3 regions of the Catenibacterium sp. RTP21428st1_D7_RTP21428_210409 genome follow, and region 1 is predicted to be linked to each of the others. Evidence: riboswitches for the same ligand, from Rfam matches in the RefSeq annotation. Region 1 holds a riboswitch; each other region holds the start of a gene.

Region 1 (4,396 bases):
GAAAAGACAAATGGTAACCTTGCAACAGGTGCTAAGAACCCTTACTTAAAGGCTTCTGACTGGGGATGGCAGATTGACCCGGATGGATTAAGATATACATTAAATATCCTACATGACCGTTATCCTCATACACCATTAATGGTTGTAGAAAATGGTTTTGGAGCATTCGATAAGGTAGAAGAAGATGGTTCTGTACACGATACTTATAGAATTGATTACTTCAGAGATCATATTAAAGCAATGGATGAAGCTATCGAAGATGGTGTACCACTAATCGGTTATACAACTTGGGGACCAATCGACTTAGTATCTGCAGGTACTGGACAGTATGCGAAACGTTATGGTTTCATCTATGTAGATAGACATGATGATGGAACTGGGGACTTCTCTAGAAGCAAGAAAGATTCATTCTTCTGGTATAAGAAAGTCTGCGAATCTAATGGTGCTGATTTAGACTAATACAAAAAGACGTAACTCATATATACGAGTTACGCCTTTTTTCTTATTCATCAAAGATATTTACAATCTCACCATCAAGAATACGGTTCATATTCTTAACGGCACAGAAGTTACCACACATAGAACATGTATCTTCTTTTTCAGGTGCTGCTTCAGCACGATAACGTCTTGCTTTTTCTGGATCAATAGAATACTTGAATGTTTCTTCCCAGTCCAGCTTCTTTCTTGCACATGCCATTTTATTATCTAATTCCATGGCACCAGGAATACCCTTCGCTATATCTGCTGCATGTGCTGCAATCTTAGATGCAATAATACCTTCTTTAACATCATCTAGATTAGGCAGACGAAGATGTTCTGCAGGAGTCACATAACATAAGAATGATGCACCATAAGTGGCTGCAATAGCACCACCGATGGCAGCAGTAATATGATCATAACCAGGGGCAATATCAGTAACTAAAGGGCCTAATACGTAGAAAGGTGCACCTTTACAGATTGTCTTCTGTATTTCCATATTAGCGGCAATCTGATTTAAAGGCATATGACCAGGACCTTCAATCATCACCTGTACATCTTTATCCCATGCACGCTGTGTTAATTCTCCTAAAGTCACTAACTCACCAATCTGAGCCACATCAGTTGCATCAGCCAAACATCCAGCACGACATGCATCACCTAAGCTCATAGTAATATCATATTCACGGCAGATATCTAATACTTCATCATAATGTTCATAAAATGGATTTTCTTCTCCAGTCATAGCCATCCAGGCAAACATAATAGAGCCACCACGAGAAACAATATTCATTAAACGCTTATTATTCTTAAAACGTTCATACATAGCTCTATTGATTCCACAATGAATAGTCATGAAATCCACACCATCTTCTGCATGCATTCTTACAATATCTAACCATTCTTTTGCGGTAATATCTTTTAAAGCTTTATGATAATAAACAACAGCATCATAAATAGGGACTGTACCAATAATAGCAGGACATTCTTTAGTTAATCTCTTTCTAAAAGTACGTGTATCACCATAAGAGCTTAAGTCCATGATGGATTCAGCACCCATCTTTACTGCATTATTCACTTTTTCAATTTCTACATCCATGTCTTTACAGTCTCTAGAAATACCTAGGTTCACATTGATCTTAGTCTTCAACATTGAACCAATACCACTCGGATCAATAGAAGTATGATTCTTATTACATGGAATAATAGCATGTCCTTTCGCAATATGTTCACGTAACACTTCTACATCCATAGATTCTTTTGCAGCTACAATTTCCATTTCAGGTGTAATAATACCCTGTCTTGCTGCATCCATTTGTGTTGTGTAACTCATACAATTTCTCCTTTTAAATAATAAAAAAAGGTATACCTGAGCATGTATACCTAAAAAAACAAAATTCCTACGCCGGCATTATCCGTATCAGGTTTTATGGGTCGAAATCCGATCGTATTTCTTCTCAGCCGTCGCGGCAGCTCCCCTTTTTTTATTTGGTTGATAGTGGTATATTACATCTTATATAAATAAAATGCAACGCTTTCATTGAAAAATGTTACAAAATTATTGTGAAATTTTAAACGAATAGTGTAATAACGAAAACATCCTCAAAATTATAAACTATGATAAAATAATAAAGAGAAAAGTTGGTATATGGAGGAAAACAATGTATAAATTACCAGAAGATGATCTCAAATTATTGAATAAACTATTGTTGATGAAAGATTTGAATCCGGAAGATGGATATTCTAAAGAGAAAGTGATTGAATATATATTAACGCAAATAGAGAGTTGGAAGAGGCAGAACTTAACCAGATACGTAATTATGTATTAGATAAGAATCTCGAATATGGATTTTATGAGAATGGTGAACCAAATGAGTTAGGATATGCAACTGAAGAATTAGACGATAAATTGTTTTATATTATGGAAGATGAAAGTAATAAATAAATGCTCATACTTTCTTTTTTTTGTCGTATTTATGTATTGACGAAGTCGCCAACTGTATTAGTGATATCATTAGCTCTATAAATCTTGTTAATAGGTTTATAGATTTTTTTGTTAGAAGTATTTCGTGTTATCTTGTGACTATCCTGTCAACAAAATATCACTTATTTATTGGATTGATGAACTGATAATGTAAAGATGAAACATTTTTACGAAAGTTTGATCTCTATTTCTGAAAATTATAGAAATTACTTTCATTTCTATTTATAATTATTAGAAAGAGAAAAGGAGATAAGACAATGTTTAGAGACGACTTTTTATGGGGTGGCGCAGTAGCTGCTCATCAGTGTGAAGGTGCCTGGCAGGAAGGCGGAAAAGGAATCAGCTGTACAGATGTAGAAACAGCGGGAGATAACGTAACAGGAGCACCTAGACGTTTAACAGATGGTGTTCTTCCTGGAGAAGATTATCCAAACCATGTAGGTGTAGACTTCTATCATCATTATAAGGAAGATATCGCATTACTTGCTGAAATGGGATTCAAGGCATTTAGAACTTCTATTGCCTGGACAAGAATCTTCCCAAGAGGAGATGAAGAAACACCTAATGAGGAAGGTTTAAAGTTCTATGATGATGTATTTGATGAATTATTAAAATATGGTATTGAACCAGTCATTACATTATCACATTTTGAATTACCTTGGGCACTCGCAAAAGAATATGGAGGATTTAGAAATCGTAAAGCCATTGATATGTTTGTGAAGTTCGCAAAGGTATGTTTTGAAAGATATCAGCATAAAGTAAAATACTGGATGACATTCAATGAAATCAATAACCAGGCTGATCCGACTCAGCATAACTTAATCCAGGAAGGTGCTGTATTATTAAAAGAAGGTGATGATGCTGAGTATTTAATGTATTTATCAGCACATCATGAATTAGTCGCTTCAGCACTTGCAGTTAAGGCAGCTCATGAAATCAATCCTGACTTAAAGGTTGGCTGTATGATTGGTATGAATGGTGTTTATCCAGCTTCTCCAAAACCAGAAGATATGATGAATGCCTTAGGTGCTATGCATCAGAAATATTGGTATACTGATGTACATGCAAGAGGACATTATCCAAACTATATCTTAAAGAAGTTTGAAAGAAAAGGATATGATTTCATTACTGAAGAGGATAAGAAAATCTTAAGTGAAGGTAAAGTAGATTACATTGGATTCTCTTATTACATGTCATTTGCAACTAAGTATCAGGGACGTAATGAAAAGACATTTGATTACTGTAGTGAAGACTTTGTAAGAAATGAATACTTAAAGGCTTCTGACTGGGGATGGCAGATTGACCCATTAGGATTACGCTGGTGCTTAAACTGGTTCTATGATCGTTATGAACTTCCAATGATGATTGTAGAAAACGGTTTTGGTGCTTATGATAAGAAAGAAGAAGATGGTACTGTAGATGACCAGTATCGTATTGATTACTTAAAGGCACATATTGAAGCAATGAGAGATGCAGTCACTTATGATGGTGTTGATCTTTTAGGTTATACTATGTGGTCTCCATTTGATATCGTATCTGCTTCTACTGGTGAATATGATAAACGTTATGGTTTCATCTATGTTAACTATAATAATAACCATGAAGGGGACTTTTCTAGAAGTAAGAAGAAATCATTTTACTGGTATAAACACGTTATTGAAACAAACGGTGAAGAATTATAATACTCAAGAGATAGCTGTGGCTATCTCTTTTTTAGCAGTCAAATTTGACAAGTGCTAAATAAAGACTATAATTATCAACAGGTGATAAAGATGCGTAACTATGTATTTGATTTTACTCATTCCTATAAAGGGGATTATCCACAGTTAACTTATTATGATTGTAGTGACATTGAAGGAACACGCTTATTCTGTGACGAGCAGGCAGAAAAACAATTAAAAGAGATGATAAGCAAGAATGGTATTTCTGGTATTC
Region 2 (4,396 bases), on a different contig from region 1:
GAATTTAAGTTAGAAGGGACACCATGAGTTGCCCATCTTGTATGACCAATACCTACATGACCAGTCATCTCGTGATCCTTTAACTTTTCTTCAAGGTTCTTTAAACGACCTTTACATTTTACAGTTGTAAGTACATTATTTAATACTGTTACACCTGCAGAGTCATATCCTCTATATTCTAATTTTGCGAGTCCCTGCATTAAGAAAGGTAGGGCTTCACCATTGCCACAATAAGCTGTAATACCACACATAATCTTGTCCTCCTTGTTTTGTGGAATAAAAACGTTAAAACAAAGGAGTACCTGATGAAATCTGTTCATTGATCACTCAATGTTTTTGTTCATCGCTTAGGCAGTACTATGCCTCTAGACCATCCGCCGAATAGTTCGATTAATCTAGTCCTCGTCAACTTATACAAGTCCTGGCGCTATTTTTAATATCACTTTATCTTAACTGTGTCTATTATATGCTTGATATGTGATAAATCAATCAACAATGTTGACATTTTAAAAATATGAAAACTATATATAATTTTATATATAAATTAGGGAGAAATATAAAAAAATTAAAAGTATATATATAAGTAGGAGGGGATTTTTATATGAAAGAAGATCTAGAAGGAAATATTGAAGAAATGAAGAAATACTTAAAGAAGTTAGATGAGAGTGGCTTATATGATGCAGAGAAATATTCACGTTCTTTATTACATCAAACAAGTCAGTTATCTTATTTCTATTGTTCACTTGTAAAGGATGGTTCACCATCGGATACTTATTATCACGTCCATAAGCGTCCAAAAGAACATCAGATGGCTTATTTTAATATCGGTAGGGGATTTGCTAAGGAACTCATGGATGGGCATTGGTGTTATGTTGTAAAAGATTTAGGCTATAAGATGTTAATTATACCTTGTACATCCATAAAAAAAGAATCATCACCAGTCAATCCACACTTTGAAAAGGACTTAACAGTCCTAGATGACCATGGGATGATTACGCATTCTAGAATGCAGTTAACTGATTTACGTACAGTAGATATTCAAAGACTGGATTGTCGTAAACCATTCTATAACGTCTGTGATGATCAAGAAGAAATTAGAAAATTCATAATAGAACACTTATTTTAAGTTCTATTTGTGCTATGATACTCGTGGTGATGAAACATGAATGAAATAATGAAAGGAATGAAGAAAAGTATTCCAATCGCATTAGGATACTTCCCTGTTGCCTTTTCTATTGGAGTTCATACACCCTTTACTTATGTGCCATTATTTAATGTCATGAGTACTGGTGTACGTCTTATTAGTGCAACACTCATTGCGACATGTATGGGAGCCTGGTTATTTCCAAGGGAGGATGAAGCATGACAAGATATCAGATACTAGCTGTCTTGGTGATGGCACTCTTTACTTATCTGCCTCGTTTTCTACCACTTACTTTCTTTAGAAAGAAGATTACATCTAAGTTTATTAATTCAGCTCTTTATTATTTGCCTTATGCAGTATTAGGAGCTTTGACTTTTCCAGGTGTCTTTAACTCTACACCAAACTTAGTAGAATCATGTGCAGGTATTCTAGTTGCAGTATTTTTTAGTTATAAGGGAAAAGGACTTGTATTTGTGGCTGTTGCAGCCATACTTGCATCTTATATTGTGCAGTTTCCGATTTAAAAATCGGAAGTTGGAGGATATACGCATGAAAATTGTAATCATTAATGGAAGTGCCAGAAAAGGAAATACGCTGGCAGCAATCAATGCATTTATAAAAGGAGCATCAGAAAAGAATAAAATTGAAATCATTGAACCTGACAAACTCAACATTGCACCATGCAAGGGATGTGGTGTCTGTCAATGCTCTAAGGGATGCGTCGATAAGGATGATACAAATTCTGCAATTGATAAAATTGCTGTCGCAGATATGATTCTTTTTGCTACACCAGTTTATTGGTGGGGAGTGTCAGCACAATTGAAACTTATCATTGATAAGTGCTACTGCCGTGGATTGCAGTTAAAAAACAAAAAAGTTGGTACAATTGTTGTAGGTGGTTCTCCCGTAGGCAGTATCCAGTATGAGCTGATTGATAAGCAGTTTGACTGTATGGCAAAATATCTTTCATGGGATATGCTTTTCAAAAAATCATATTACGCAACAGCCAGAGATGAACTTGAAAAAAATAAGGATTCCATGAACGAACTTGAGTGGATCGGAAAAAATTTATAAAGCACACACCAAATTCCCGTTTGCTGAAGGGACGTATAGAAACTATACGTTCTTTTTTAATTGAAAAAAACAGTGGTTTCCCACTGTTAAATAGCCTTAAATGCTTTCTGAAGTTTTGGATAAATAAGTGCAAATACTACATAAGTTAAAATAAGTGTACCTACATTATAACCAATGTTGTATAAGAATGAATAAACCCAAGGGTTCATGTTCTTAGGTGCATAGCTTGCAAATAATACAGCACCAGATAATAAATGTGAAATGAACTTAAGAATCATTCCTACAAAAATACCTGTATAAACTTCAGTCTTGCCTGATTTAAAATTAGGAATAAAGCCTGCAATACCAAGTGCTGATAATGGTACAAGATAGTCTAATACAACAGACCAAGGTCCATAATATAAAGCAAGACCTAATACAAACTGCATAGCAGTGGCACCAACACCGACAATAATTCCATACTGTGCACCCATTAAATAGCTTGCAAGTACGATTGGTAATAAACTTAAAGTAATAGAACCACCCTGTGGCTGTCCTGGAATCACCTTAAATAGTACTTCTAGAACTAACTGCATAGCGATAAATAACGCAACATAAGCAATTGCTCTAGTGGATAATGTCTTCTTATTCATTTATAAATCTCCCCTTTCTAATGACTAAGATGACGCAAAGAAGTCACTAAAAAAGTACGGCCTCTCTACGCTGGTATTACCCAGATCAGATGCTAAGGGACAAGGCTTTCACCTATCTCAGCAATAAATGCGCCCCTGGCAGTAATGATTATATTACAGAACATTCTTTTTGTCACGTAATCTAAATTTATAGTAGAAATGTTAGGGGTTTCTGATTATAATAGGGGTGTTTAGGAGGATATAAGCATGTCAAAAGTTTTAGCAGTTAACTGTGGAAGTTCTTCATTGAAGTTCCAGTTATTTGAAATGAATACTGAAAGTGTTATCACTTCTGGTATTATTGAAAGAATCGGTATGGAAGATTCAATCTTCACTATCAAGTATAATGGTACTAAAGATAAGAAGGTCTTTGCAGTTCCTACTCACAAGGAAGCAGTACAAGTATTACTTGATACATTAATTGAAAAGAAGATTGTTGAACATTTAGATGAAATCAAGGGTATTGGTCATCGTGTTGTACAAGGTGGTCCTTATTTTGATGGGTCTTGTGTTGTAGATGATGATGTGATCGCTAAGATTGATGAATTATCACCACTTGCACCACTTCATAACCCTGCACATATTATTGGTATCAAAGCATTTAAGGAAGCTATTCCTACTGCAGGTGCTGTTGTAGTATTCGATACAGCATTCCATCACTCTATTAAGCCTGAAAATGCAGTTTATCCAATCCCATATAAGTTCTATGAAGAAAACAAAGTTAGAAAATATGGTGCACATGGTACTTCTCATTACTATGTATCAAAGCGTACTCAGGAATTATTAGGCAACCCTGAGCATGCTAATATTATTGTATGTCATTTAGGTGCAGGTGCTTCACTTTGTGCTGTAAAGGATGGTAAATCTATTGATACTTCAATGGGTCTTACACCTCTTGCTGGTGTCATGATGGCAACTCGTTCTGGTGATATTGATGCATCTGTTGTAGACCACTTAATTGAAAATCTTGGATATGATATGAAGACTGTATTCAAGATGTTGAATAAGGAATCTGGTTTATTAGGTGTATCTGGAGTGTCTGGTGATATGAGAGATATCATTGATGCAAAAGATGCTGGTAACCAAAGAGCCGAATTAGCTTTTAACATGTTTAGAAAACGTGTTGCTGATTATATTGGTTCTTATTTTGTAGAACTTGGACATGTTGATGCAATTTCATTCACAGCAGGTATTGGTGAAAACAGCTTTATCGCAAGAGAAGCAATTATTAATCTAATAAAAGAAGCATTAGGCATCGTATTAGATGATAAGGCTAATGTAGAAGGTCATGGTGAAAGATTAATTTCTGCACCTGAATCTAAGATCAAGGTATTCGTAGTACCAACTGATGAAGAATTAGTGATTGCAAGAGATACAAAAGAATTATTAAACTTATAAAATAAGTGAGCATCGCTTTAAGGCGATGCTCATTTTTTTAATACAAAAACAAAACAATAACTTAAAAAGGCTTTATTTAGGAAAAAACAGGTGAGGTTTATGTACATTT
Region 3 (4,396 bases), on a different contig from region 1:
GGAAGGACATGTTTTGTATAGTCATCCTATCCCACATAAAGATGTATTAAGAATTATAGATAATGCATCTTCTATTAATAGATCTGTCTCTCTTGCAAGTAAAGATAATAGTAAAGCCAATGGCACAGATCAAGACTTAAATGATTATTATGCATTCTCTAAACAGAAAGTAAATGTATCAGAAGACTTTGATACACTTGTGAATGAAGATATCTATCAGATCATGTGTGGTTGATATGAGAATGAATATGATGCATTAATGAAGAATGTAGAAGGTGCACAAATTACAGCATGGTGGAATAGAGCAGTGGATATTATTCCAGCAGGTGGTGGAAAGGGTAATGGTATACATAAGGTATTAGAGTATTATCATTTCAGTCCTAGTGAAGCTATTGCGTTTGGTGATGGAACAAATGATATAGAGATGTTAGAAGCAGTAGGAACAGGAGTTGCAATGGGGAATGCAACAGATAATGTGAAGGCTATTGCGGATGATATATGTTTATCTGTAGCAGAAGATGGTGTGTATCACTACTGTTTAGATCATAATTTATTATAAAAGTCATAAATATAGTAATAAATCAAAAAAAGTTGTATACTATGGTATAGCATGAATTGTAAAGGAGAATGAACTATGCCATATTTAGCATTACGAACAAACAAGACATTGACTCTTTCTCAGGAAGTTGAATTAAAAACTACTGTAGGAAAGTTAATCACAGTATTTCCTGGTGAATCAGTAGATACATTCATGATTCATATTGAAGACAATCAGCTTATTTATTTTAAAGGCCAGGAAGCGAACTGTATGATGATCACATTGTACTTAAAAGGTCATTATGCAGATGAACAGAAACAACAGTTTGTCTCTGAACTTACTAAAGCTTTAGTAAAAATTACAAAGATTCCTGCTTCAAATCAGTATGTTACTATCTCTGAATTTGAAAAATGGGGTCACGGTGGTATCTACGAATAAGATTTTGCCTAGCAAAATCTTATTTTTTTGGCTTAAAACGGCTAAACATAATAAAACTACACAAAAAAATGCATTTTTTTCAAAAAAAGGGTTGCAAAAGGCGTATCTGCATGGTAATATAAACAAGCATTCTGAAGTGCTTGAATAGCTCAGCGGTAGAGCAATCGGCTGTTAACCGATCGGTCGGGGGTTCAAATCCCTCTTCAAGCGCCAGTGGCCGGTTGGAGAAACGGTTAACTCACATGCCTTTCACGCATGCATTCACGGGTTCGAATCCCGTACCGGTCACCATATATGGAGGTTTAGCTCAGTTGGGAGAGCATCTGCCTTACAAGCAGAGGGTCAGCGGTTCGAGCCCGTTAACCTCCACCATTTTTTTGCCGACTTAGCTCAACTGGTAGAGCAACTGACTTGTAATCAGTAGGTTGGGGGTTCAAGTCCTCTAGTCGGCACCATTAGTGACTCGCTAGCTCAGATGGCAGAGCATCTGACTTTTAATCAGAGGGTCAGGGGTTCAAATCCCCTGCGAGTCACCATCTTGATGCGGGTGTGGTGAAATTGGCAGACACGCTAGACTTAGGATCTAGTGCTTCGGCGTGCAGGTTCAAGTCCTGTCACCCGCACCATTCTGAATGCAGACACCGAGTAATCGGTGTTTTTTTTATGCCTAAAAATAAAAAATCTACCAAAATGGTAGATTACATTCCATTATAGAAGAGAATTTGATGAGGGGAAGCTCATTAGTATCTCATATATTTTGGGAAGCTATAACAGAATGATGTGTATATTATAATACTCTAGAATAGAGTAGTAAATATGTATATGGTCATGAAATCCCTTGTATTTCATAACTGAATGTTTTAACATATTATTATAATTGAAATGGGAGCTAATTTGCTGAGAGTAGACATAAGTCTTGACCATGAAACCTGATTTGGATAATGCCAACGTAGGAATTTTATGAGCACCCTCTTTCAGCGTGCTCTTTTTTATGGAGGAAAAGAATATGAACTACATTAAGAAATTAAGAGAAGTAAAACCATTAGTACACAACATCACTAACTATGTAACAGTGAATGATGTAGCCAATGCGATTCTTGCAATTGGTGGCAGTCCTATTATGTCAGATGAGATCACAGAAGTGGCACAGATGACTTCTATCAGTAATGCATTAAATATTAATATTGGGACTCTCAATCAGGTGAAAATTGCTTCTATGTTTGAAGCAGGTAAGGCATCTAATGCGTGTAAACATATTACTGTATTAGATCCAGTAGGTGCAGGTGCGACTGATTTACGTACTAATACATGTAAGGATCTACTCGCTCAGATTCATTTTGATGCCATCAAAGGGAATGTTTCAGAAATCAAGACTTTAATGGCTGGTACAGGTCATACTAAAGGTGTTGATGCATCTGCAGAAGATCAGAAGAACTCACAGGATCTTATTGACGATATCAAAGCATTCGCAAAAGAACTCAATACTATTATTATTGTGACTGGTCCTATAGATTATGTCACTGACGGTAATAAGTGCTATATGATCAATAATGGATGTAAAGAAATGAGTGCTATTACTGGTACTGGATGTATGTTATCAGGTATCTTAGGCTGTTTCTTAACAGTAGAAAATAGTGTAGATAGTGCTGCGGCAGCTGTTATGTCCATGGGTATTGCGGGTGAAATTGGTGCATCTAAATTAAAAGAAGGTGAAGGTAATGCAACACTTCGTACTTATTTAATTGATGCATTATTCAATATGACTGATGAAGAACTAGAAAAGAGTGGTAAATATGAAGTTCAATAATGACATGTTGAGACTCTATGCTGTGACAGATCGTCATTGGACAGGAGAACAGACTCTATATGAGCAGGTAAGAGATGTTTTAATGGGTGGTGCAACTTGTCTTCAGCTAAGAGAAAAAGACCTAGATGAAGCCTCTTTCTATGAAGAAGCAAAGAATATTAAAGAACTATGTCGTTTATTTGATGTACCATTTATTATTAATGATAATGTTATGCTTGCTAAGGAAATAGATGCAGATGGTGTTCATGTGGGTCAGGATGATATGGCATGCGTGAAGGCAAGAGAAATACTTGGACCAGATAAGATCATTGGTGTAAGTGCACATACTATAGAAGAAGCAAGAATTGCGAAAGAACAAGGTGCAGACTATTTAGGTATAGGGGCTATTTTCCCTACATCTTCTAAAGATGATGCGGAAGTATTAGGTATCAAGCGTTTAAAAGAAATGACGGATACAGTGGATCTTCCAATGGTAGCCATTGGTGGAATCAGTTATGATAACTGCTTATTACTTAAAGATACAGGTATTGATGGTATTGCGGTTATTAGTGCTTTATTTGGTCAGAAGAATATTAAACAGGCTACTATTGATTTAAAGAAGCGTGTGGATGCACTTTATGAAACAATGCATACATGTTTAACTATTGCCGGTAGTGACTCGAGTGGTGGTGCAGGAATACAAGCAGATTTAAAGACAATGCTTGCTAATAAAGTATTTGGTATGAGCGCTATTACAGCCCTCACAGCCCAGAATACAACGGGTGTGACAGATATTATGGATGTTACTCCAGAGTTCTTAGAAAGCCAGATTCGTGCTGTATTTGATGATATCTATCCAGAAGCTGTTAAGATTGGTATGGTGTCTTCTAAAGCACTTATTCATACTATTGTAGAAATGTTGAAACATTATGATGCGAAGCATATTGTGGTAGATCCAGTCATGGTTGCGACAAGTGGCGCAAAGCTTATTAGTGATGAAGCTATCTCTACATTAAAGGAAGAATTACTTTCTATTGCTGAAGTCATTACTCCTAATATTCCAGAAACAGAAGTACTCACTGATATGGAAGTTAAGACTGTAGAAGATATGGAAATAGCAGCTAAGAAGATTTATGACACATATCATTGTGCTGTATTAGTCAAAGGTGGACATCAATTAAATGATGCCAATGACTACCTATACAATGGTGAAAAGGGTACTTGGTTTAAAGGACATAGAATAGACAACAGTAATACACATGGTACAGGATGTACTTTATCAAGTGCGATTGCATCCAACTTGGCTAAAGGCTATACACTAGAAGAATCAGTTAGACATGCTAAAGCATATCTTTCTGGTGCAATAGGTGCTATGTTAGATTTAGGTCAGGGAAGTGGTCCTATGGATCATGGCCATAATATCTAAAAGTACACAATAATTCCATAACTGCCTGGTATAATCTCTGTTAAGAGGTTAAGGGCATGAAAGAATTCAAAGCGTGGTTTATACTCATATTATTTATTTTGCTTCTTCGAGTTATATATCTATTACTTGAAGGTGGGCATATCTTATGAATATCCTCTAGATATATCATCTGGAGGATTTTTTTATTTAACTCAAAAACTTGCATATT

The links. Region 1 has a riboswitch for thiamine pyrophosphate ahead of thiC (phosphomethylpyrimidine synthase ThiC). Riboswitches for the same ligand answer to the same signal wherever they lie in the genome.
Region 2: it holds a riboswitch for thiamine pyrophosphate, as region 1 does, so the genes downstream of both, ABUA27_RS03365 (energy-coupled thiamine transporter ThiT) here and thiC (phosphomethylpyrimidine synthase ThiC) in region 1, are expected to answer to the same signal.
Region 3: it holds a riboswitch for thiamine pyrophosphate, as region 1 does, so the genes downstream of both, thiM (hydroxyethylthiazole kinase) here and thiC (phosphomethylpyrimidine synthase ThiC) in region 1, are expected to answer to the same signal.

The regions. Positions count from the first base shown of each region.
Region 1 covers NZ_JBEHVX010000008.1:1,844-6,239, reverse strand. The annotation lists gene ABUA27_RS02250 (glycoside hydrolase family 1 protein) at 1-459, shown strand, start outside; gene thiC (phosphomethylpyrimidine synthase ThiC) at 503-1,810, opposite strand; TPP riboswitch at 1,858-1,967, opposite strand; gene ABUA27_RS02240 (hypothetical protein) at 2,264-2,422, shown strand; gene ABUA27_RS02235 (6-phospho-beta-glucosidase) at 2,719-4,143, shown strand; gene ABUA27_RS02230 (arginase family protein) at 4,234-4,396, shown strand, end outside.
Region 2 covers NZ_JBEHVX010000012.1:33,137-37,532, forward strand. The annotation lists gene glmS (glutamine--fructose-6-phosphate transaminase (isomerizing)) at 1-251, opposite strand, end outside; gene ABUA27_RS03345 (hypothetical protein) at 602-1,126, shown strand; gene ABUA27_RS03350 (hypothetical protein) at 1,163-1,366, shown strand; gene ABUA27_RS03355 (AzlD domain-containing protein) at 1,363-1,668, shown strand; gene ABUA27_RS03360 (flavodoxin family protein) at 1,694-2,218, shown strand; gene ABUA27_RS03365 (energy-coupled thiamine transporter ThiT) at 2,305-2,850, opposite strand; TPP riboswitch at 2,896-2,997, opposite strand; gene ABUA27_RS03370 (acetate/propionate family kinase) at 3,097-4,287, shown strand.
Region 3 covers NZ_JBEHVX010000024.1:9,220-13,615, forward strand. The annotation lists partial or broken gene ABUA27_RS05260 (HAD family hydrolase) at 1-559, shown strand, start outside; gene ABUA27_RS05265 (phenylpyruvate tautomerase MIF-related protein) at 635-976, shown strand; tRNA gene ABUA27_RS05270 (tRNA-Asn) at 1,115-1,189, shown strand; tRNA gene ABUA27_RS05275 (tRNA-Glu) at 1,192-1,267, shown strand; tRNA gene ABUA27_RS05280 (tRNA-Val) at 1,273-1,348, shown strand; tRNA gene ABUA27_RS05285 (tRNA-Thr) at 1,356-1,431, shown strand; tRNA gene ABUA27_RS05290 (tRNA-Lys) at 1,437-1,512, shown strand; tRNA gene ABUA27_RS05295 (tRNA-Leu) at 1,520-1,602, shown strand; TPP riboswitch at 1,849-1,949, shown strand; gene thiM (hydroxyethylthiazole kinase) at 1,983-2,783, shown strand; gene thiD (bifunctional hydroxymethylpyrimidine kinase/phosphomethylpyrimidine kinase) at 2,770-4,188, shown strand.